DNA from 4 places in the Variovorax sp. LjRoot130 genome. Region 2 is predicted to be linked to each of the others. Evidence: predicted binding sites of a transcription regulator. Region 2 holds the regulator's gene; each other region holds the start of a gene.

Region 1 (5,358 bases), 5.0 Mb from region 2:
CCTGGACCTGCTCGCAGCGCCTCGCCGAGGGCCTGCCTCACGCGAGCCTCGAGTGCGTGCCCCATGGCGGCCATGCACACAGCGTGACCGAGGCCGAGCTCTTCAACCGCAGCCTGCTCGCCTTCCTGGCGCGCGTGGGCGCACCTGGAGTCCCCGCATGAAACCCTCCCTGGACGACGCCGCCCTGGCACTTCTTTTCACCGAGGCCCGCTCGCACAACGGCTGGCGCCCTGAGCCGGTCTCCGACGCCTTGCTCGAACAGGTCTACGCGCTGGCGCGCACCGGGCCGACCTCGGCCAACTGTTCACCGGGCCGCTTCGTCTTCGTGCGCACGCCCGAGGGCAAGGCGCGCCTGGCGCCGGCCTTGTCGAAGGGCAATCTGGCGAAGACGATGAGCGCGCCGGTCACCGTGATCGCGGCCTGGGACAGCGCCTTCTACGACAAGCTGCCCACGCTGTTCCCGCATGCCGACGCCAGAAGCTGGTTCACCGGCAGCGTCGAGGCCGCCCGCGAAACCGCCTTTCGCAATGCCACGCTGCAAGCCGCCTACCTGCTGCTCGCCGCGCGCGCGCTGGGGCTGGATGCGGGGCCGCTGTCCGGCTTCGACAGGGCGAAGATCGACGCCGCCTTCTTCACCGGCACGCCCTGGACCACCAACTTCCTGATCAACCTGGGCCACGGCGACCCCTCGAAGCTGTTCGGCCGCCTGCCGCGCCTGGACTTCGCAGAAGCCTGCGCGCTCGCCTGAGGAAAGCACCGCCGCCATGAACGCCTTGCCCAAGAGCGACTACCGCGATGCGATGGCCCGCCTCGGCGCGGCCGTGCATGTCATCACCACCGACGGCCCCGGCGGCCGCGCCGGCTTCACCGCATCGGCCGTGTGCAGCGTGACCGACGAGCCGCCGACGCTGCTGGTCTGCCTCAATCGCTCGGCCTCGGTCTACCCGGCCTTCCAGGCCAACGGCGTGCTCTGCGTGAACGCGCTGGCCGCGGGGCAGCAGGCGCTGTCGGGCCTGTTCGGCGGCAAGACGCCGATGGACGAGCGCTTCGCCGCGGGCCGCTGGAGCCGCAAGCGCACCGGTGCGCCGGTGCTCGAGGACGCGGCCGTGTCCTTCGACTGCCGCGTGTCGCAGGTGACGCGGGTGGGCACCCACGACGTGCTGTTCTGCGAGGCCGTTGCGATCGCGATCGGCGGCACCGCGCACGGCCTGATCTACTTCGACCGCCGCTACCACGACATCGTCGCCGCGCCGCACTGAGCGCGCGGCGCGCTCAGCGCGTGGTGATGCCGCTCAAGACGATGCGCTGCACGTTGTCCACCGTCTCTTCGAAGAACTCCGGGTCATCCAGCGTACGACCCGTGATGGCCTGCACCTGCACGCCGAAGTCGGCGTAGTGCTGCGTGGTGGCCCACAAGGCGAAGATCAGGTGATGCGGATCGACCGGCGCGAGCTTGCCGGCGGCCACCCAGGCGCGGATCACTTCGGATTTGCGCGTCACCAGGTCGCGCAGCTCGCGATCGAGTTCGTCGCGCAAGAGCGGCGCGCCCTGGATCATCTCGAGGCAGAACAGGCGCGAGGCATCGGGCTGGTCGCGCGAGATCACCAGCTTGCGCCGGATGTAGTCGCCGATCGCCTGCCGCGGGTCCTGCTCGGCGCTGAAGCCGCGCAGCGGCTCCAGCCACACGGCGAGCAACTCGCGCAGCACCGAGACGTAGAGCTCCTCCTTGTTGGCGAAGTAGTAGAGCAGGTTGCTTTTCGAGACATCCGCACGCGCTGCGACCTGGTCGACGCTGGTGCCGTGCAGGCCGAAGCGCGAGAAGAGCCCGAGCGCCGCGCGCAGGATCGCCGCGCGCTTGTCCTCGATCTGGCGCAGCCGCCGGTTCACCGACGTGACGCTGCGCGCCACGGGCGCGCGCTTCGGATGCACGCGCTTGGATGGCGGCGCTTCGACGGCCAGCACGGACGGCGGCTTGATGCTGCTGCTGCGAGTTTTCGGCATGTGTTGCTTTGCTTCTTTCTCCACCCGGGATTCTCGTTGTCTGCGATGCAGCCCGCATGCACGAGCCATACCGCCCATGGTACGCACCATGGCAACACCCAGCGCACGCATTCGCCGTGCCGCACCGCTGCCCGCGCACCACGCCGATGCAGCAAAGCGCATTTGTCCATTTGGTCCAACTGGCATGGACGTTGCATGTCGAAGCGCCGCCACCGTCACACCGAAGGATTGAAAGCATGACCCTGCTGTCCGTACCGATCATCGATCTGGCGCCCTTCTTTTCCGGAACGCCCGAAGGCAAGGCCGAGGTGGCGCGCAAGGTCGACGAGGCCTGCCGCAGCATCGGCTTCCTGGTCATCACCAACCACGGCATCGCCCCCGAACTCATCGCGCGCGTCTCCGCGGCCTCGCGTGAATTCTTCGCCTTGCCGCTGGCCGACAAGCGCAAGGTCGATCGCCCGCGCGACGACGCGGTGCGCGGCTACAGTGCGGTGGGCGAGGAAGGGTTGTCGTACAGCCTCGAAGAAGCGGCGCCGGGCGACCTGAAGGAGTCCTTCTCCATCGGTCCCTCCAATGTGCCGGCCGACGACTACCACCGGGGCGCTGCGGCCGGCCCGCACTTCGAGCCCAATGTCTGGCCCGATCTGCCGGGCTTCCAGCCGGCCTTCGACGAATACTTCGAGGCGATGAGCGATCTCTCGCGTTCGCTGATGCGCATCTTCGCGCTCGCGCTGGAACTTCCCGAGACCTTCTTCGACGACAAGATCGACAAGCACATCAGCATGTTCCGCGTGCTGAGCTACCCGCCGCAGACCGAGGCTGCATTGCCCGGCCAGCTGCGCGCCGGCGCGCACAGCGACTACGGCAGCCTCACCGTCGTGCTGCCTGACGACAAGGGGCTGCAGGTCTTCAACAAGGCCGGCCAATGGGTCGACGTGCCGATGGTCGAGGGCGGCCTGGTGGTGAACATCGCCGACCTCATGATGCAGTGGACCAACGACCTGTGGGTCTCGACCCTGCACCGCGTGGTCAACCCGCCGCCGGATGCGGCCGCCACCAACCGCCGGCAGTCGCTGGTGTTCTTCCACCAGCCCAACTACGACGCGATGGTCGAGTGCCTGCCGAGCTGCCTCGCGCCGGGCGAGGCGCCGAAGTACGCGCCGATCTCTTCCGGCGACCACTTGAAGTCGAAGTTCCTGAAACAGACGACCTTCGGCGGCACCAAAGTGACAGCCTGAACATGCCTCATCTTTCCTACGTCAACGTCTTCGCGAAAGACGTCGTCGCGCTCAGCGGCTTCTACCAGCGCGTGTTCGGCTTCCCCGAGATCGAGGCCATCCGCTCGCCGATCTTCCGCGGCCTCGACGCGGGCAAGGCCAAGCTGGGCTTCAACGCCTTCGATGCCTACGAGCTCTTGCAGCTGGCCGAGTTCTCCGACACGCGCGGGGTCAAGTTCCTGCTGAACATCGATGTCGATTCGCAAGAGGAAGTCGACCGCATGGTGCCGGTCGCCGTCGCTGCCGGCGCCACGCTCGTCAAGGCGCCCTACGTCACCTACTACCACTGGTACCAGTCGGTGCTGCTCGACCCCGAGGGCAATGTGTTCCGTATCAATTTCATGATGAAAGGTCCGAGTGATGTTGCGTAAATCGATTCCTTGCGCGGTCGCAGCGCTTGTCGCGGGCGCCGCGCTGATCGGCCCGGCGGTGGCCGCCGACGGCTTCACCCTGAAGGGCAAGCCGAAGATCGCGATGCTGTACTTCGGCCCCAAGAACGACGGCGGCTGGACGCAGGCCTTCGACGAGGCGCGCATCAAGGTCGAGAAGGAAACGGGCGAGAAGATCCAGTTCGTCGAGAACGTGCCGGAAGACGCATCCGCCATCAAGCCCGCGGCCGAGAAGTTCATCCAGCGCGGCGCCAACATCATCATCGGCACCGCCTTCGGCTATTCCGACAGCTTCAAGGAGCTCGCGGCCAAGTACCCCGAGGTGGCCTTCCTCAACGGCTCGGGCACCAGCAACGGCGCCAACCTCGAATCCTTCTACGGCCGCACCTACGAGAGCCAGTACCTCTGCGGCATGGCTGCAGGCGCAGCCTCGAAGACCGGCAAGCTCGGCTTCGTCGCGGCCAACCCCTTCGGCGTCGTCAACTGGACCATCAACGCCTTCGCGCTCGGCGCGCAGAAGATGAACCCGAATGCCACGGTGAACGTGATCTACACCGGCTCGTGGAACGACCCGGTCAAGGAACGCGCCGCCGCGGCCGCGCTGATCGACCAGGGCGCCGACGTGATCGGCCAGCACGTCGACAGCCCGACGCCACAGATCGTGGCGCAGGAGCGCGGCGTCTACGGCACCGGCCATCACCGCGACCTGCGGCAGTTCGCGCCCAAGGCCACGCTGTGCTCCTCGGTCTGGGTGTGGGACAAGTTCCTCTCGCCGGAGCTGAAGAAGATCATGGCCGGCAACTGGAAGCCGGCGCAATACGGCGCCTTCATTCCGATGAGCGCGGGCGGCACCGACATCGCGGGCTTCGGCCCCGGGGTGCCGAAGGACAAGGCCGCCGCGATCACAGCAGAACGCGACGCACTGCTCAAGGGCAAGCAGATCTATGCCGGCCCGCTGGCCGACCGCGACGGCAAGGAGCGCGTCGCCAAGGGCGCCGTGCTGTCCGATGCCGATCTCTGGAAGATGGACTGGTTCGTCAAGGGCGTCGTCACGCAGAAATGACCACGGCGCTGCAGCTCCAGGGCATCCACAAGTCCTTCGACGGATTTGCGGCGCTGACCGACGCGCACTTCTCGGCGCGCTGGGGCGAAGTGCATGCGCTCTTGGGCGAGAACGGCGCGGGCAAGTCCTCGCTGATGAACATCGCGGCCGGCCTTTATGCGGCCGAGGCCGGCACGATGTCGGTCGACGACAACCCGGTGCGCTTCAGCGGGCCGCGCGATGCGGCGAAGGCGCGCATCGGCATGGTCCACCAGCACTTCCGGCTGGTGCAGCCCTTCACGGTGGCGCAGAACATCCTCCTGACCGCGCCGCGGTCCGAGCGCTTCGAAAGCCATGGCAAGCGCCTGCGCCGCGTCGAAGAGGCGATCCGCGACAAGGCGCGAGAACTCGGCTTCGACATCGACCCGGCGCAGCGCGTGGACCGGCTGTCGGTGGCCGAGCAGCAGCGCGTCGAGATCCTCAAGGTGCTCTTGGCCGGCACGCGCATCCTGATCCTCGACGAGCCCACCGCCGTGTTGACCGACCAGGAGGCCGAGCGCCTGCTCTCGACCGTGCATGGGCTCGCGCGCCGCGGCGCGGCGGTGGTGCTGGTCACGCACAAGATGGCCGACGTCAAGCGCCATGCCGA
Region 2 (5,358 bases):
CAAGCAGCTGCAGGAGGCTTACCAAGTGGCCGGCGTGCCCGCGATGGGCATCGCGGGCAGGTGGTATACGGACGGCGAACTCGCGCGCAGCATGGACCGCGCGCTGCAGGTCACTGACTTCCTGGTCGGCGAAGCGCGCAAGAGCGCGTAAAAAAGCGCCTCCCGCCGCTCGTCGCGGCAACCAGCAGGAAGCCCGCTTCGGCGGGCTTTTTCATCCGCCGGCGGAAACCGGATCCATGAGGCCGCATACAATCGCCCAGCAAGTTTCGTGCCTTTTATGACGTCGTTACATTCCTCCTCCGTTTCTCGCCACCTTTGTCGCGCTTTCGTATTCGCCTTGGGCGTGGCCGGCCTCGTGTCGGCGGCGCAGGCCGAGAAGGCGGACCGCACCAAGCCGATGAACATCGAGGCCGACGCCATGCGCTACGACGACCTCAAGCAGACCAGCGTCTTCACCGGCAACGTGGTGGTGACCAAGGGCACCATCATCATCCGCGGCATCCGCATCGACGTGCGGCAGGATCCCGAGGGCTACCAGTACGGCATCGTCACGGCCGCGCCCGGCAAGCTGGCCTATTTCAAGCAGAAGCGCGACGCCGGCCCCGACGAGTGGATCGAGGGCGAGTCGGAAGTCATCGAGTACGACAGCCGCGCCGACAACGTGAAGTTCATCCGCCGTGCGGTGATGCGTCGCCTGGTCGGCGCGACACCCAACGACGAAAGCAGCGGACCCTTGATCGTCTACGACCAGAGCAACGACACCTTCACCGTCAACGGCTCGCCGCTGCCGCCCAATGCGGGCGTGGCGACCCAGCCCGGCGGCCGCGTCAAGGCCATCCTCACGCCCAAGGCGGCCGCCTCGGCGCCCGCTGCCGGGTCCGCCAGGCCGGCGGCGCCGGCCGCCTCCGCGCCGGCGTCCGGAACGGGCCTGCGCTCGACCACCACGCTCGGCGGAGAGCAGCGCAAGTGAGCGGCGGCAACGAAGTCCTGGGCAGCCGCCTCGAGGCGCGCGGCCTGCAGAAGAGCTACGGCAGCCGCAAGGTCGTCAAGGACGTCTCGCTCGGCGTGCAAAAGGGCGAGGTGGTCGGCCTGCTGGGGCCCAACGGCGCGGGCAAGACCACCTCCTTCTACATGATCGTCGGGCTGGTTCGGGCGGATGCGGGCGAGATCAGCATCGACGGCGAACCGATCGCGCACATGCCGATCCACCGCCGCGCCCGCATGGGCTTGAGCTACCTGCCGCAGGAAGCGTCGATCTTCCGCAAGCTCACGGTCGAGGAGAACGTGCGCGCCGTGCTCGAGCTGCAGCGCGAACCCGACGACGCGGGCCGGCCGGTGCCGCTGTCGAAGCAGCGCATCGAGGAGCGCCTCGGCGAACTGCTGCACGACCTGCGCGTCGACCATCTGCGCGATTCGCCGGCGCTGGCGCTGTCGGGTGGCGAGCGCCGCCGCGTCGAGATCGCGCGGGCGCTGGCCACGCAGCCGCGCTTCATCCTGCTGGACGAGCCCTTCGCCGGCATCGACCCGATCGCGGTGATCGAGATCCAGCGGATCATCAGTTTCCTGAAGGAACGCGGCATCGGCGTGCTCATCACCGACCACAACGTGCGCGAGACGCTGGGCATCTGCGATCACGCCTTCATCATCAGCGACGGGCATGTGCTGGCACAAGGCACGCCTTCGGAGATCGTCGACAACGCCGAGGTACGACGCGTGTACCTGGGCGAGCATTTCCGGATGTAGGGGACCGTACTTCGATGAAGCAAGGGCTCTCGCTGCGCGTTTCCCAGCACCTGGCGCTCACGCCGCAGCTGCAGCAGTCGATCCGGCTGCTGCAGCTCTCCACGCTCGAATTGAGCCAGGAAGTGGAGCAGATGCTCGACGAGAACCCGTTCCTCGAACGCACGGCCGAAGAGGCGCCGCGCGAGGAGTTCGGTCTCGAGGCGGCCGATGCGCCGGTGCGCGACGAAGACCGCCAGGCCGAGGGCGAGGCTGACTTCGTCCCCGGCTCGGCCGCGGCGCCGGCCGAGGTGGCGGTCGCCGCCAACGGCGATGCCGAAGCGGCTGCGCCCGCCGACAGCGAACCCGACTGGGAGGGCGACGGTACGGTCGACCTCGCGCCCGACGACAGCGAGTGGGGCGGCGATGCGCCCGCGCGCGCCAACAACCTCGGCGACGACGAGCGCACCGATGCGACCGAGCTCGCGCGCAGCCAGGAATCGCTGCAGTCCTTCTTGCACCGGCAGGCGCTGTCGCTGCGCCTGGACGAGAACGACTGCGCCGCGCTGCGCTTCCTGATCGAATCGCTCAACGACGACGGCTACCTCGAGGATTCGCTGCCGGCGCTGGCCTCGGGCCTCGCGGGCGACGACAACGACCAGTTCGACGAACTGGTGCATCACTTCCAGGTCGCGCTGGGCCTGCTGCAGAGTTTGGAGCCGGCCGGCGTCGGCGCCCGCAGCCTCGGCGAATGCCTGACCATCCAGCTGCGCCAGCTGGCGAGCGCCAAGGAGAGCGAGGAGGAGGCCCAGGTGCGCAAGACCGCCATCGCGATCTGCAAGCAGCCGATGGAGCTGCTCGCGCGGCGCGACTTCAAGCGCCTGGCCACGCTCACGCGCAGCAACGAAGACGAGGTGCGCGCCGCACTGCAGCTGATCGCCAGGCTCGAGCCCAAGCCGGGGCGCCGCTTCGTCGACGTCGAGCGCAACATCGTCGTGCCCGACGTGATCGTCACGCGCATCGGCCACGGCACCAACGCGAAGTTCCGCGTCATGCTCAATCCCGAGGTCATGCCGCGGCTGCGCGTGCACGACATCTATGCCGGCGCGCTCAAGCAGCACAAGGGCGAGGGCAGCCAGGCGCTGTCGCAGCGGCTGCAGGAAGCGCGCTGGTTCATCAAGAACATCCAGCAACGCTTCGACACCATCCTCAGGGTCTCCAACGCGATCGTCGAGCGGCAGAAGAGCTACTTCGTGCACGGCGAGCTCGCGATGCGGCCGCTGGTGCTGCGCGAGATCGCCGACGAGCTGGGCCTGCACGAATCCACCATCAGCCGCGTGACCACCGCCAAGTACATGGCCACGCCCTACGGCACCGTCGAGCTCAAGTACTTCTTCGGCTCGGCGCTCGGCACCGAAACCGGCGGCAACGCCTCCAGCACCGCGGTGCGCGCGCTGATCAAGCAGTTCGTGAGCGCCGAGGACGTGAGGAAGCCGCTGTCCGACAGCCAGGTGTCCGAGATGCTCAAGGAGCAGGGCATCGAGTGCGCGCGCCGCACGGTGGCCAAGTACCGCGAGGCGCTGCGCATCGCGCCTGCGAACCTGCGCAAGGCACTCTAGCGATGAGTCGCCGTCCGAGTCCGCTACCAAGCTGGATTCGCCTCGGCCTGGCCTTGATGGCGGTGCTTCTTCTCGCCAGCGGCTGCGCGATGCTGCCGGCCGAATTCGAGCGCACGCCGTCCAAGGCGATGCCCTTGTCCACCGGCACCGTGCTGGGCCGCATCGCCAAGGCCTCGCAGCCGGATGCGGACCTCAGCGGCTTCCGGCTCATGCCCAGCGGCGACTTCGCGCTCAACACGCGGCTCGAGCTCGCGCGCCGCGCCGAGCGCACGCTCGACGTCCAGTACTACCAGATCGACAACGACGAGACCGGCCGCTACCTGCTGCGCACGCTGCGCGACGCGGCCCAGCGCGGCGTGCGCGTGCGGCTCCTGATGGACGATCTCTACACTGCGGGCGAGGACGAGCTGCTGCTCGCGCTGGCCGCCACGCCCAACCTCGAGCTGCGGCTCTTCAACCCGTTTCCGGCCGGGCGCGGCAGCATGCTCAGGCGCTTCTCGGCCTCGCTCTTCGACTTCAGCCGCGTCAACCGGCGCATGCACAACAAGCTCTTCATCGCCGACGGCGCGATGGCGGTAGCCGGCGGGCGCAACATCGGCAACCCGTACTTCACGCAGACGGCCGGCGCGAACTTCATCGACCTCGACACCTTCGTCGCCGGCGCCCTGATCCCGCGCCTTTCCAGCCTGTTCGACCTGTACTGGAACAGCGAGCACGTGCGGCCGATCGAAACCGTGGTCGCGCCCACGCTCGCGCGGGAGGAACGACAGCGGCGCTTCGAGGAGCTGACTGCCCCGGCCACCACCCCGGCACCACGTCCGCCGGCGCCCAACGACCTGCTGGGCTACAGCCCGATCGTCGAGAACCTCAACGCCGGCAAGCTCGACCTCATCTGGACCACCGCCGAGGCGTATGCCGATTCGCCCGAGCGCGTGATCGGCAAACAGGTCACTTACGGCGGCGTGCCGCTGCTCGACGTCGACAGCGTGCGCTACAACGTGGTCGAGCAGATGCGGCGCGGGCGTTCCGACGTGACGTTGGTGTCGCCCTACCTGATCCCCGGCAAGGAGGGGCTGGAGGTGCTGCGCGAGATCCGCCGGCGCGGCATGAAGATCAGCGTGGTCACCAACTCGCTGGCCGCCACCGACGAGCCCGTGGTCCACACCGGCTACCGCCGCTACCGGGCCGACATGCTGCGGCTCGGCGCCGAGATCCACGAGCTGAGCTCGGTGCGCACGCGGCGCAGCGTGCGCCTGGGCCTGTTCGGCACGCAGATCGGACGCCTGCACGCCAAGTCGGCCGTGATCGACGGGCGCACGCTCTTCGTCGGCTCGATGAATTTCGACCCGCGCTCGGAAGTGCACAACACCGAGATCGGCCTCTTCATCTTCAGCCGCGAGATGGCGCAGCAGGTGCTGAAGCTGGTCGAGGTGCTCAAGCAGCAGGGCGCCTACAAGGTGCGCTTCGCACCCGGCACCGAGAAAATGGAGTGGGTGAGCGAGGAGGCCGGCGTCGAACAGGTGCTCACCAGCGAGCCCGATGCGGGCTTCTGGGACCACCTGATGCTGGAGCTGCTGGCGCCGCTGGCGCCGGAGAGCCTGCTCTAGACCTCAATAGCGATAGTCGTGACGGTCATGCCGGTAGTGATGGCGATGGCCGTGCCGGTATTCGTCGCGGTACTCGTGGCGGTAGAAGTGCCGCGGCGGCGGGCGATGGTAGTAGCCCCTGTCGCCGCGATGGCCGTCATACACGGGCGCCGGCCGATAGTGGCGGGGCGACGGTTCGTAGTAGACCGGCGCAGGGGCATAGTGGACGGGGCTGGCAACGCCGACGGCGACGCCCGGTGCATGGATGCCGACCGACCAGGCCAGGTCCCCCGCGCTGGCCGACGTGGCGCCCAGCGCGGCTGCGGCGGAGAAGGCGCCGGCGGCGATCCACTTGAAGAAACGGGTGTGCGCGATGTTCATGAAGAAACTCCTGAAGGCATGAAGTGCCGTTGGGGTCATTGCAACCGGCCCGC
Region 3 (5,358 bases), 270 kb from region 2:
GATCGCGGTCGCCGCCGCGGCGCAGGGCAGCATGGTGCTGCTGGTGCTGGGCTTGGCCATCAGCATCCCGTTGGTAATTTTCGGCAGTACCCTCATGATCAAGCTCATGGAACGTTTCCCGATCATCATCATGCTCGGCGCCGCGCTGATCGGCTGGGTCGGCGGCGAGACCATCGTGAGCGACGTCGCCTTGCGCGGCGCCCTGGCGGCCAACCCCTGGCTGCACTATGCAGGCGCTGCGGCCGGCGCATTCTTCGTCGTCGCTGTCGGCCGCTGGCAGCAAAGGCGCGCGGCCGCAGCCGCGCACTGAGCGAGCGGCCCCCTCAACCAAACTGATTCATGGCGAACCTGGGCGTATCCGCTTCTCTTGACACCGGCTCGCTGACCTGGGACTTCGCCGCGCTCACCGACCCTGGCCGGGTGCGCGCCAACAACGAAGACACGATCGCCTTCGACGCCTCGCTGGGCCTGGTTCTCCTGGCCGACGGCATGGGCGGCTACAACGGCGGCGAGGTCGCCAGCGGCATGGCCATCGCCTTGCTGCAAGCCAGCTTCGGCCGCTGGCTGGCCCACGCCGGGCCGACCGCCAACCCGCGGGCCGTGCGCCGCGCGCTGCAGGCCGGTACCGACGAGGCCAACGCGGCCATCCTCGAGGCCGGCGTCGCGAATATGCAGCTGCAGGGCATGGGCACCACGCTTGTGCTGGCCGCCTTCGGGTCCAAGCGTGCGATCGTCGGCCACATCGGCGACTCGCGCTGCTACCGGCTGCGCAACGAAAAGCTCGAACAGCTCACGCGCGACCATTCGCTGCTGCAGGAGCAGCTCGACGCTGGCGCAATCACGCCCGAGCAGGCCATCCTGTCGCCGCACCGCAACCTGGTGACGCGGGCGCTCGGCATCGAACGCCATGTCGAACTCGAAATGCACGAGCACAACGTGAAACCCGGGGACCTTTTCCTGCTATGTTCCGATGGGCTGAGCGAGATGGTCCCCGACGCGCAGCTTTTCACGCTTTTGTTACAAGATATCGGCCTTTCGGAGAAAGCAACACTTTTGGTTTCAACTGCGAATGACAATGGCGGCAGGGACAACATTTCGGTTGTCCTCGCCAGAGCAGGCTCAGGTGAAGCGCTCGAGGCATCCGGATAGCCCAAAAAAATGAGATCCAGGAGTCGGCCATGCCGAAAATGATCGTTTCGATCGACGGTGTCGTCATCAAGGAGGTGACGCTCGCCAAGGACCGCACCACGCTGGGACGGCGGCCGTACAACGACATCGTGATCGACAATCTGGCGATCAGCGGTGAACACGCCGTGCTGCACATGATCGGCGGCGACGTCTACCTGGAAGATCTCAACAGCACCAACGGCACCTACATCAATGGGCGTGCCGTCAAGAAGCAGGCGCTCGAGCACAACGACGTTGTCGAGGTCGGCAAGTACAAGATCCGCTACCTGGTGGCCAGCGGCGCCTCCGAAGGGGCCGGGCCGGCGCCGCACATCGCGCCGGCACCATCAGGCCCGATTCCCCTCAGTTCCGCACCCACGGTGCACCAGCCCTTCGGCGGCGGCACCGGCGTGGCTGTCATGCGCGTCCTGTCGGGCAGCGGCGCCGGGCGCGAACTCTCCCTGCAGAAGGTCGTCACCACGATCGGCAAACCCGGCGTGGCCGTCGCTGCCGTCACGCGGCGCCTGCACGGCTACGTGGTGGCGCCCATCGACGGCGGCACTGAGCTCAACGGCGAACCGCTCGGCAACGAGGCCGTCGCCCTGCAGGACGGCGACGTGCTCGAACTCGGCGGCACGCGGATGCAGTTCGTCGCCGGCTGAGAGCCGGCGGGCGCGCCGAGGCTTTCGTACGGGAGGCTTGACCCCACTGCCGGCTGTAGATGCCAAAAAAGTCCTTTACCAGCTATACGCGCAGCGTTTAGCCTCAATGGCGTTGCAGCCCAAAGACCAGAACTGGGATGGTGCAACCCGGTTCGAAACCAAATAGAAAACAAAAGGCCTCGCATATGCAGGTGCGCGTGTTGGGTTGCTCGGGCGCCATCGCCAAGGACTGCCGCACGACGTCATTCCTGGTCGACAGCGACCTGCTGGTCGACGCCGGCACCGGCGTCGGCGACCTGAGCCTGGACGAAATGAGCGCCATCGACGACGTGGTGCTCACCCATTCGCACCTCGACCACATCGCCGCGCTGCCCCTGATGATCGACGCCGTGGCCAGCCGCCGCGGCAAGCCGCTGCGCGTGCATGCGCTGCGCCCCACCATCGAGGCGCTGCGCGCCCACGTGTTCAACAACGTCATCTGGCCGGATTTCGCGAGCATTCCAAGTCGCGAGGCGCCGTTCGTGAGCTTTCATGACATCGTGGTCGGGCAGCAGTTCGAACTCGGAACCCGGGCGCTCAAGAACATCGAGGTGCTGCCGGCTGTGCATACCGTGCCGGCTTGCGGGTACGCCGTGCGCTGTGCTGAGGGTGGGCCGAACTGGGTCTTCAGCGGGGACACGGAGCGTAATCCGGCCTTTTGGCAGCGGGTGAACCAGCTTGATGTGGGGATGCTGGTTATTGAAACGGCGTTCAGTAACCGGGAACAGGCCTTGGCCCAGCGCAGCTTGCACTTGTCGCCCGCGACTTTGGCCGACGAACTGGCGAACATCGCGCCCGGCAAGAACTACCCGATCTACATCACCCACACCAAGCCGGCCGAGACCGAAGAGATCATGAGCCAGATCGACGGGTTGACAGCGAGTTCGCAGATGCATGGCACGAAGGGATGGGACATTCGGTGGCTGGAGGCGGCGGGGGTGCTGCAGGTCTGACACTGTGGGTGGTGGACTGACAAATTTGTCATCTCACGTGTGGCGTTTGCAACAGGTTGTGTCACCTGTTGTAACCCCGGCGAGAATAAATGCACACCAAGGTTTGCTTCAGAGGCGAGCAGCCGGGATGGCACAGATGCTGCGGAGGTTGAACGCACCGGGGGCCTTCCTCGGGCCCTTCAACCAACTGGAGTTTCTTGAAATGAACCGTCGTTCCATCGCACGCAACGTGCAAAAGGGTTTCACCCTTATCGAATTGATGATCGTTGTGGCGATCATCGGCATCTTGGCTGCTGTGGCGCTGCCGGCGTATCAGGATTACACCACCCGCGCCAAGATCTCCGAAGTGCTCGTCATGGGCGCTCCGGCCAAGCTGGCGGTCGCTGAAACCACCTCGTCGCTTGGTCTCCTTGCCTCGGTCACCGCGTCCAATAGCGGCTACGTCTTCCCCGGCGCAACAAAGTATGTGTCGAATGTGGTCGTTGCCAACGATGGCTCGGGCCTCGTGACGATCACCTCGACGGTTCCCAATGCGACGGGCGATATCCTGCTGACTCCGGCGAATGTCGGCACCAACACCGGTCAGCTGCGTTGGACGTGCTCCTCTGCCATTGCTTCGAAGTACCTGCCTTCCGAATGCCGTCCCAGCTGATCGTTGACCAGCGATAGAAGCGGCCCTCGGGGCCGCTTTTTTGTTCGCGACCTCTTTCATGACGTATCGAAATTTCGCAGACGGCTTTCTGGCGTGGATGATTCCCGCGTTCGCCGTCGTCGCATTTTCCGGCGTCATCACTTTTTTCGGGATCGCGGATCCGTACGATTTCTCTCGAAAAGCGCAGATCATCTGCCTGTCGACACTCATCGTCTGCTCCGTGTTTCGCCTGCCCGCGGTCATTCATGGAAGGCCGTGGTCCGGCCACTGGATCTGGGCGATTTCGCTGGCGCTTCTGGCGATCTGCCTGCAGGGCACTCGGTGGTCGCCGTTTTCCATCGCCGACGCCACGCTGTATGGCATGCTGTTTCTGGGGGTGTTTTTTTGTGCGAGGCTTTTCGAGGACGACCCGCAAAGGCCGGATCGAAGCGCAGTGATCCTGGCGCTCGCCCCGTCGCTCAATATCTGGTTGATGGTGTTGAGCATCATCGATCTTTGCATGAGCGGCACATGGCACGACTGGCAACTGGTGTTCACGACGGTCCGCGAATTCGACGATGCCTTGCTTCCGTGCCTGTTCCTGCTCTGGCATCGGCCCGGCGGATTGGCGCGAGCGCGGATGACGCCGCTGGTCTGGCTGCTTTCGACGCTCTATCTGCTGGCACTCTGGCAAGACGGCGCCCGCTCGGTCCTGCTGTCCGCGACGAGCGCGCTGTTGCTGGTGGCGCTTCTTCGAAAGGATTCAGCCCTGCTTCGTCTGCCGATTTCGTCGCTCGCCGTCGCGGGGGCATTCTTCTACGGCATGCGTTGGCTCTTCGACTCGGACCATACGACCAAGACCGTATTTCGCCTGACCACTTCCTCCCGAAGCGATTTGTGGGGCGGCCTCGTGGAATCCTGGGCCCGATCGCCGTGGGTGGGAATAGGCGGCGATCAATTCGGAAGGCACGACGGCCTCGTGATCGCGATGCACCCTCACAATATTGCGCTGCAATGGATCGGCGAGTACGGATTCTTGGGAGTGGGCGCCCTCGTTCTCGTCGGATTGCTTCTCTACCGGTTGATTCGGGGGCATCGCTGGATTCCTCCGTTTTGCCTCGGCGGCCTTTTGGCGTGCGTCATGAACAGTCTGTTTTCAGGCGCCTTTGTCTACCCCTTGAGCCAACTACTGATCGTATGGATGGCTGGATGGGCGCTGGCGTGTTACCGGAAGCGCTCAACCGATGCAGCCGCGGCGGCGGCCCCTCCAGCGGCGAATCTCAGGTCGCGCGCGCCGATCGTGCTGGTGTCCGCGATGCTGCTGGCAGGCATGTGGGCTGTCCATGGCCGTGACGTGCTGTCTCGCCAATCGTCCAATGATTCAGGCAATGTGTCCCCGCCTCGCTTCTGGCAACGCGGGGCCGTCCTTCATCTCGACATACCCGATGCGAGGCAGTAGCTGCTTTTGACGACGGAACAGGCTGTCCCATGTCGAATTCTTCCCAGGCCTTGAGCATCGCGGCGGCGGTGCCGAAGGCCCGCTCGACCCGCAATCCATCGACAGGGGTGGGCTGGTCGCTGTTGGCTTTCGGCTTCGCCCTGCCGTGGCTGATTCCCGTGCATTCCTATCCGTGGTCCACGCTCTACACCGAGGTCGCCGCCGGTCTGGCCGTGCTGCCGCTGGCCCTGTGGGCGGTGACGCGGCGTGCGCGAATGGATTTCGACCTGCTCTCGATGGGTTTCGCTGCCGCTGCGCTGATTCCCCTGCTGCAGGCCGCCGGCGGCATGTTCGCGTTTCCTGCCGAGGCGCTTCTGATCAGCGTGTACCTTCTGGGTTGCGCCGTGTCGGTTGCGATCGCCAGGTCCTGCGAGGCGCTGGCCCCGGGCCGTCTGCCGGACGCGCTGT
Region 4 (5,358 bases), 3.5 Mb from region 2:
GCACCGGCTTGCCAAGCGCCGCGCCCAGTGCACAGGCCACGCCGGCGCCCACCAGCAGCGCGCCGGCCAGCCCCGGCCCGCGCGTGTAGGCGACGACGTCGATCTCGGGCAGGGAGCGGGCGGCCTCGGACAACACCGTCTGCGCCAGGGGTAGCACGCGCCGGATGTGGTCGCGGCTGGCCAGCTCGGGCACCACGCCGCCATAGGCCTGGTGCATCGCGATCTGGCTGTGGAGCGCGTGCGCGGCCAGGCGCGGCAAGCCGCTCGCGCCGGATTCGACCAGGGCCACGCCGGTCTCGTCGCAGGACGATTCGATTCCCAATACAAACATGCGACGAGTGTAGGGTGCGCACGATGTCGGGGCACGGATGTTGCTGCATGTCCTTAGGATGGCTCTTCAGCCATGCCGCCCCACGATGAAATCCGGACTGAGCTTTCTGATGGCCGCCCTGCGCTGCGAAATCGACGCGCTGGAGCAGCTCGCCCGCACCAGCGCGCTGGTCGGCACGATCGGCCGCCTGGTCCATGCGCTGCAGCGCGAACGCGGCATCTCGAACGTGCTGCTGGCGTCGCGTGGCCACCGTTTCGTCTCGCAGCGCAGCGAGCAGATCGCCGAATGCCTGCGCGTGGAAGAGGCGGTGCGCGCTTCGTTCGATCAGCTCGAGGCCGACGCGGGCCGCATCGGCAACGGTGCGCGCCTGTTCAGCCGCATCGCCTGGGTGCTGCCGGGCCTCGAGGGCCTGCCCGAGCTGCGCCGTCGCGTCGGCGCCTTGGAGCTCAGCCCGGCTGAGGCGACGGCCGCCTTCGTCAAGCTGATCGCAGGGCTGCTCGCAGTCGTGTTCGAGGCCGCGGACGGCGCCACCGACCCGGAAATCTCTCGTCAGCTGGTGGCCATGTTCAATTTCATGCAGGGCAAGGAGTTCGCCGGCCAGGAGCGCGCCTGCGGCGCCGCGGCCTTCGCCTCGGGCCACAACGACAGCGCGCGCCAGCAGCAATGGCTGCATCTGATCGAATCGCAGGAGCGCTGCTTCCAGGTCTTCGCCGAGTTCTCGGGCGCGCGCATCGCCGAGCTCTGGCGCAGCAGTCAATCCCCCGCCCAATTGGCGGAGCAGGAACGGCTGCGCCGCATCGCCTGCGCGGCACCCGCCGGCGTGGCACTCGATACCGAACTGAGCCAGACCTGGTTCGACTGCTGCAGCCGGCGCATCGACGCCATGCAATCGATCGAAGAGCGCCTGGCCGCCGACCTGCGCCGGATCTGCGAACAGAAAACGAGCCAGGCCCGGGCCGAGCTGCAGGCCCATGACGTGCTGCTGGCCAAGCTGGCGCGCGAGGCGGGTACACCGGCGGCAGTCTTCTTCGACGAGCAGCCCGCTGCAGACGCGCCGGGCCACCCGCAAACCATGGGTTCAGCCACGCCCTATGGCCGGCAGCTCGAGCGATCGATTCTGGAGATGGTGCAGGAGCAGTCGCACCGGCTGCAGGCGATGAGCGACGAACTCGACACCGTGCGCGCGGCCCTGAACGAGCGCAAGCTGGTCGAACGCGCCAAGGGCCTGCTGATGGCACACCGCCGCCTCAGCGAGGAGGAGGCGCACAAGATGCTGCGCCAGACAGCCATGAGCCAGAACCGCAGGCTGGTCGACGTCGCCGAATCGGTGCTCTCGATGGCCGAATACCTGCCCGGCGAGCCGGCGTCCCGGGCGCCTCGCACCTGAATTGGTGCGCTGCACAACAACTGTGCTTCGATCGCAGTTCAAGGGATTCGGCGCCTCTTGCCTCACGACGCGGACTTCGGAGGCTATCGATTTGATAGCAAACCACCCCTCTGAACTGCTGGCACGCAGTTTGCTTAACAAACCTGCATAGACCTGCAAGGGTCTTCAGGCAGGTGGCATCCAACGGCGGGTGCGACCCACCGAACCGGACAAAGGCGTCCCCATCCCGCAAGGGCTCGTTATCGAGCGGCCCGTGCGTGGTCGGGACGCCTTTTTTGTTTTGTGCTTTTTGTCTTTTCTTCATTCCGGAGCTCGCCCCATGACCGATTTGCTGAAACCGAAGTTGAATCGCCGCCGCGTGCTGCAAGCCGCCGCCATCGGCGCGGTCGGGCTCGACCCCGCCCTGCGCGCAGCCGTCTGGGCCCAAGGCTCGGACAAGCCAGAAAAGGAGGAAGTCAAGATCGGCTTCATCCCGCTGACCGACTGCGCCAGCGTCGTCATGGCCTCGGTGCTCGGCATCGACAAGAAGTACGGCGTGAAGATCGTGCCGAGCAAGGAAGCCAGCTGGGCCGGTGTGCGCGACAAGCTGGTCAATGGCGAGCTCGACTTCGCCCACGTGCTCTACGGCCTGATCTACGGCGTGCACCTCGGCACCGCCGGGCCGAAGAAGGACATGGCCATCCTGATGACCCTCAACAACAACGGCCAGGCGATCACGCTGTCGAAGAAACTGGCCGACAAGGGCGCGGTCGACGGCGCCTCGCTGGCCAAGGTGATGGCGAAGGAGAAAGGCGAATACACCTTCGCCCACACCTTCCCGACCGGCACCCACGCGATGTGGCTCTATTACTGGCTGGCCGCCAACGGCGTCAACCCGTTGAAGGATGCCAAGGTCATCACCGTGCCGCCGCCGCAGATGGTTGCCAACATGCGCGTGGGCAACATGGACGGCTACTGCGTCGGCGAGCCCTGGGGCCAGCGCGCGATCATGGACGGCATCGGCATCACGGCCGTCACCACGCAGGACATCTGGAAGGACCATCCCGAGAAGGTGCTCGGCACCACCGGCGACTTCGTCAAGAAATACCCCAACACGGCGCGCGCCGTGACGGCCGCGATTCTCGAAGCCGGGAAGTGGATCGACGCCGGTCTGCAGAACAAGAACAAGATGGCCGAAACCATCGCCGACAAGAGCTACGTCAACACCAGCGTGGACGCCATCAACCAGCGCATCCTGGGCCGCTACACCAACGGCCTGGGCAAGAACTGGGACGACCCGAACCACATGAAGTTCTACAACGACGGCGCGGCGACCTTCCCCTACCTCTCCGACGGCATGTGGTTCCTCACGCAGCACAAGCGCTGGGGCCTGCTGAAGGAGCATCCGGACTACCTCAAGGTGGCCACGGAGATCAACCGCATCGACATCTACAAGCAGGCTGCAGCCGCGACCAAGACCTCCGTTCCCAAGGACACGATGCGCAGCAGCAAGCTGATCGACGGCGTGGTGTGGGACGGCAAGGATCCGAAGAAGTACGCCGAGTCGTTCAAGGTCAATGCCTGAGGAGCCCGCCATGGTCAGTGCCGTCTTTCACTCCCCGCTCGAGGCTGCCCAGGGGCAGCTCGCCACGCCGGCAGCCGCCAGGAAGTCCGCGGCCGCCTCCGTCCCGCCTGCAGAGCCCGCGCAGGAAGAGACCACGCCCCGCGCCCCGCGCGACTTCAGCTGGATCTGGCTGCGCGTGCTGCCGCCGATCCTTGGCTTTGCGTTGCTGGTCCTGATCTGGGAACTCGTGGCGCTGAAAAGCACCACCGGCTTCCCGTCGCCGGCCGCCGTCTGGCAACAGGCGCTGACCGTGTTCAGCGATCCCTTCTACAGCAAGGGCCCCAACGACCAGGGCGTGGGCTGGAACGTGCTCTCGTCGCTCCAGCGCGTGGCGCTCGGCTTCGGGCTGGCCGCCGCGGTCGGCATCCCGGCCGGCTTCGCGATCGGTCGCTTCGAGTTCCTCTCGCGCATGTTCAATCCGCTGATCAGCCTGCTGCGACCGGTGTCGCCGCTGGCCTGGCTGCCGATCGGCCTCCTGGTCTTCAAGGGCGCCAACCCGGCCGCGATCTGGACCATCTTCATCTGCTCGATCTGGCCCATGATCATCAACACCGCGGTGGGCGTGCAGCGCGTGCCCAGCGACTACATGAATGTGGCGCGCGTGCTCAATCTTTCCGAGTGGAAGATCCTCACCAAGATCCTGTTCCCCGCCGTGCTGCCCTACATGCTGACCGGCGTGCGCCTCGCGGTCGGCACCGCCTGGCTGGTGATCGTGGCGGCCGAGATGCTGACCGGCGGCGTCGGCATCGGCTTCTGGGTCTGGGACGAGTGGAACAACCTCAACGTCGCCAACATCATCATCGCGATCTTCGTCATCGGCATGGTCGGGCTCGTGCTCGAGTTCGCGCTGATCCGGATCGCCACCGCATTCACGTTCGAAGAGGTGAAGGCATGACCCTTCGACAAGCTCAGGACGATCGGTCCATCATGAAGTACATCGAAATCCACGACGTCGAACAGCGCTTCAAGACGCCCAAGGGCAGCTTCCTCGCGTTGCGCGACATCAACCTGCAGGTGGCCAAGGGCGAGTTCATCACGCTGATCGGGCATTCGGGCTGCGGCAAGTCCACGCTGCTGAACCTGATCGCCGGCCTCACCACGCCCACGCAGGGCGTGCTGCTGTGCGCCAACCGCGAGATCAAGGGCCCGGGGCCCGAGCGCGCGGTGGTGTTCCAGAACCATTCGCTGCTGCCCTGGCTCACCTGCTACGAGAACGTCTACCTCGCCGTCGAGCGCGTGTTCGCTTCGACCGAGAACAAGGCGCAGCTCAGGGCGCGCACCGAAGCGGCGCTCGCGCTGGTCGGCCTCACGCCGGCCGCGCAGAAGCGCCCCGGCGAAATCTCCGGCGGCATGAAACAGCGCGTGGGCATTGCGCGCGCCCTCTCGATGGAACCCAAGGTGCTGCTGATGGACGAGCCCTTCGGCGCCCTCGACGCGCTGACGCGCGCCAAGTTGCAGGACGAGCTGCTGGCCATCGTGCAGAAAACGCACAGCACGGTGGTGATGGTCACGCACGACGTCGACGAGGCGGTGCTCCTGTCGGACCGCATCGTCATGCTCACCAACGGCCCGGCCGCCACCATCGGCGAGGTGCTGGCAGTCGACATCCCGCGCCCGCGCAACCGCGTCGAGCTCGCGGAAGACCCCGTCTACGTGCACGCCCGCAAGGCCGTAATCGACTTTCTCTACACGCGCCAGGCGCACGTGGAGAAGGTTGCGGCCTGAGCGAGCAGGCCGAACACAGGCTCAGGACATGATGACCTGCAGGCTGTGTTCGTACGAGGCGGTGAGCCGGTCGAAGGTATCGGCCAGCACCTCGCTGGCGCGCACCAGATCGGCGCGCCCCTCGGCCCGGTCGGCATGGCGCACGCCGCGCACCAGCCGCAGCCATTCGTCGCGGGCGCCATGGAGCGCGTCGCGGATCTCGGGCGAGCTCAGCGGCGCGCGCTCCAGCTCCAGCAGCGAGGCCTCGAAAGTGTCCATGGTGGGCGCGAGGCGCGCGCTCCACGCGCCCTCGGGCAGCATCGCGGCGAGCAG

Evidence for each region. Region 2 encodes sigma-54, which starts transcription at its own class of promoters, with help from an activator protein. Its sites were predicted from a motif close to TGGCANGNAANCTGCTTT; they were not measured.
Region 1: the regulator sigma-54 is predicted to act here: its motif matches at 2,182-2,199, upstream of ACSQ86_RS02610 (isopenicillin N synthase family dioxygenase).
Region 3: the regulator sigma-54 is predicted to act here: its motif matches at 2,950-2,967, upstream of ACSQ86_RS28425 (pilin).
Region 4: the regulator sigma-54 is predicted to act here: its motif matches at 1,838-1,855, upstream of ACSQ86_RS09960 (CmpA/NrtA family ABC transporter substrate-binding protein).

The regions. Positions count from the first base shown of each region.
Region 1 covers NZ_CAXURM020000001.1:497,377-502,734, reverse strand. The annotation lists gene rutD (pyrimidine utilization protein D) at 1-161, shown strand, start outside; gene ACSQ86_RS02625 (malonic semialdehyde reductase) at 158-748, shown strand; gene rutF (NADH-dependent FMN reductase RutF) at 765-1,259, shown strand; gene rutR (HTH-type transcriptional regulator RutR) at 1,273-2,001, opposite strand; gene ACSQ86_RS02610 (isopenicillin N synthase family dioxygenase) at 2,238-3,239, shown strand; gene ACSQ86_RS02605 (VOC family protein) at 3,242-3,649, shown strand; gene ACSQ86_RS02600 (BMP family ABC transporter substrate-binding protein) at 3,639-4,730, shown strand; gene ACSQ86_RS02595 (ABC transporter ATP-binding protein) at 4,727-5,358, shown strand, end outside.
Region 2 covers NZ_CAXURM020000001.1:5,473,317-5,478,674, reverse strand. The annotation lists gene ACSQ86_RS27160 (thiol:disulfide interchange protein DsbA/DsbL) at 1-151, shown strand, start outside; gene lptA (lipopolysaccharide transport periplasmic protein LptA) at 278-970, shown strand; gene lptB (LPS export ABC transporter ATP-binding protein) at 967-1,743, shown strand; gene ACSQ86_RS27145 (RNA polymerase factor sigma-54) at 1,758-3,338, shown strand; gene ACSQ86_RS27140 (phospholipase D family protein) at 3,341-4,945, shown strand; gene ACSQ86_RS27135 (hypothetical protein) at 4,949-5,305, opposite strand.
Region 3 covers NZ_CAXURM020000001.1:5,742,897-5,748,254, reverse strand. The annotation lists gene ACSQ86_RS28445 (TerC family protein) at 1-310, shown strand, start outside; gene ACSQ86_RS28440 (Stp1/IreP family PP2C-type Ser/Thr phosphatase) at 340-1,149, shown strand; gene ACSQ86_RS28435 (FHA domain-containing protein) at 1,179-1,829, shown strand; gene ACSQ86_RS28430 (3',5'-cyclic-nucleotide phosphodiesterase) at 2,015-2,821, shown strand; gene ACSQ86_RS28425 (pilin) at 3,024-3,473, shown strand; gene ACSQ86_RS28420 (O-antigen ligase family protein) at 3,532-4,911, shown strand; gene ACSQ86_RS28415 (Wzy polymerase domain-containing protein) at 4,962-5,358, shown strand, end outside.
Region 4 covers NZ_CAXURM020000001.1:1,964,137-1,969,494, reverse strand. The annotation lists gene tsaD (tRNA (adenosine(37)-N6)-threonylcarbamoyltransferase complex transferase subunit TsaD) at 1-331, opposite strand, end outside; gene ACSQ86_RS09965 (nitrate- and nitrite sensing domain-containing protein) at 417-1,718, shown strand; gene ACSQ86_RS09960 (CmpA/NrtA family ABC transporter substrate-binding protein) at 2,038-3,282, shown strand; gene ntrB (nitrate ABC transporter permease) at 3,293-4,216, shown strand; gene ACSQ86_RS09950 (ABC transporter ATP-binding protein) at 4,249-5,046, shown strand; gene ACSQ86_RS09945 (type IV pili methyl-accepting chemotaxis transducer N-terminal domain-containing protein) at 5,068-5,358, opposite strand, start outside.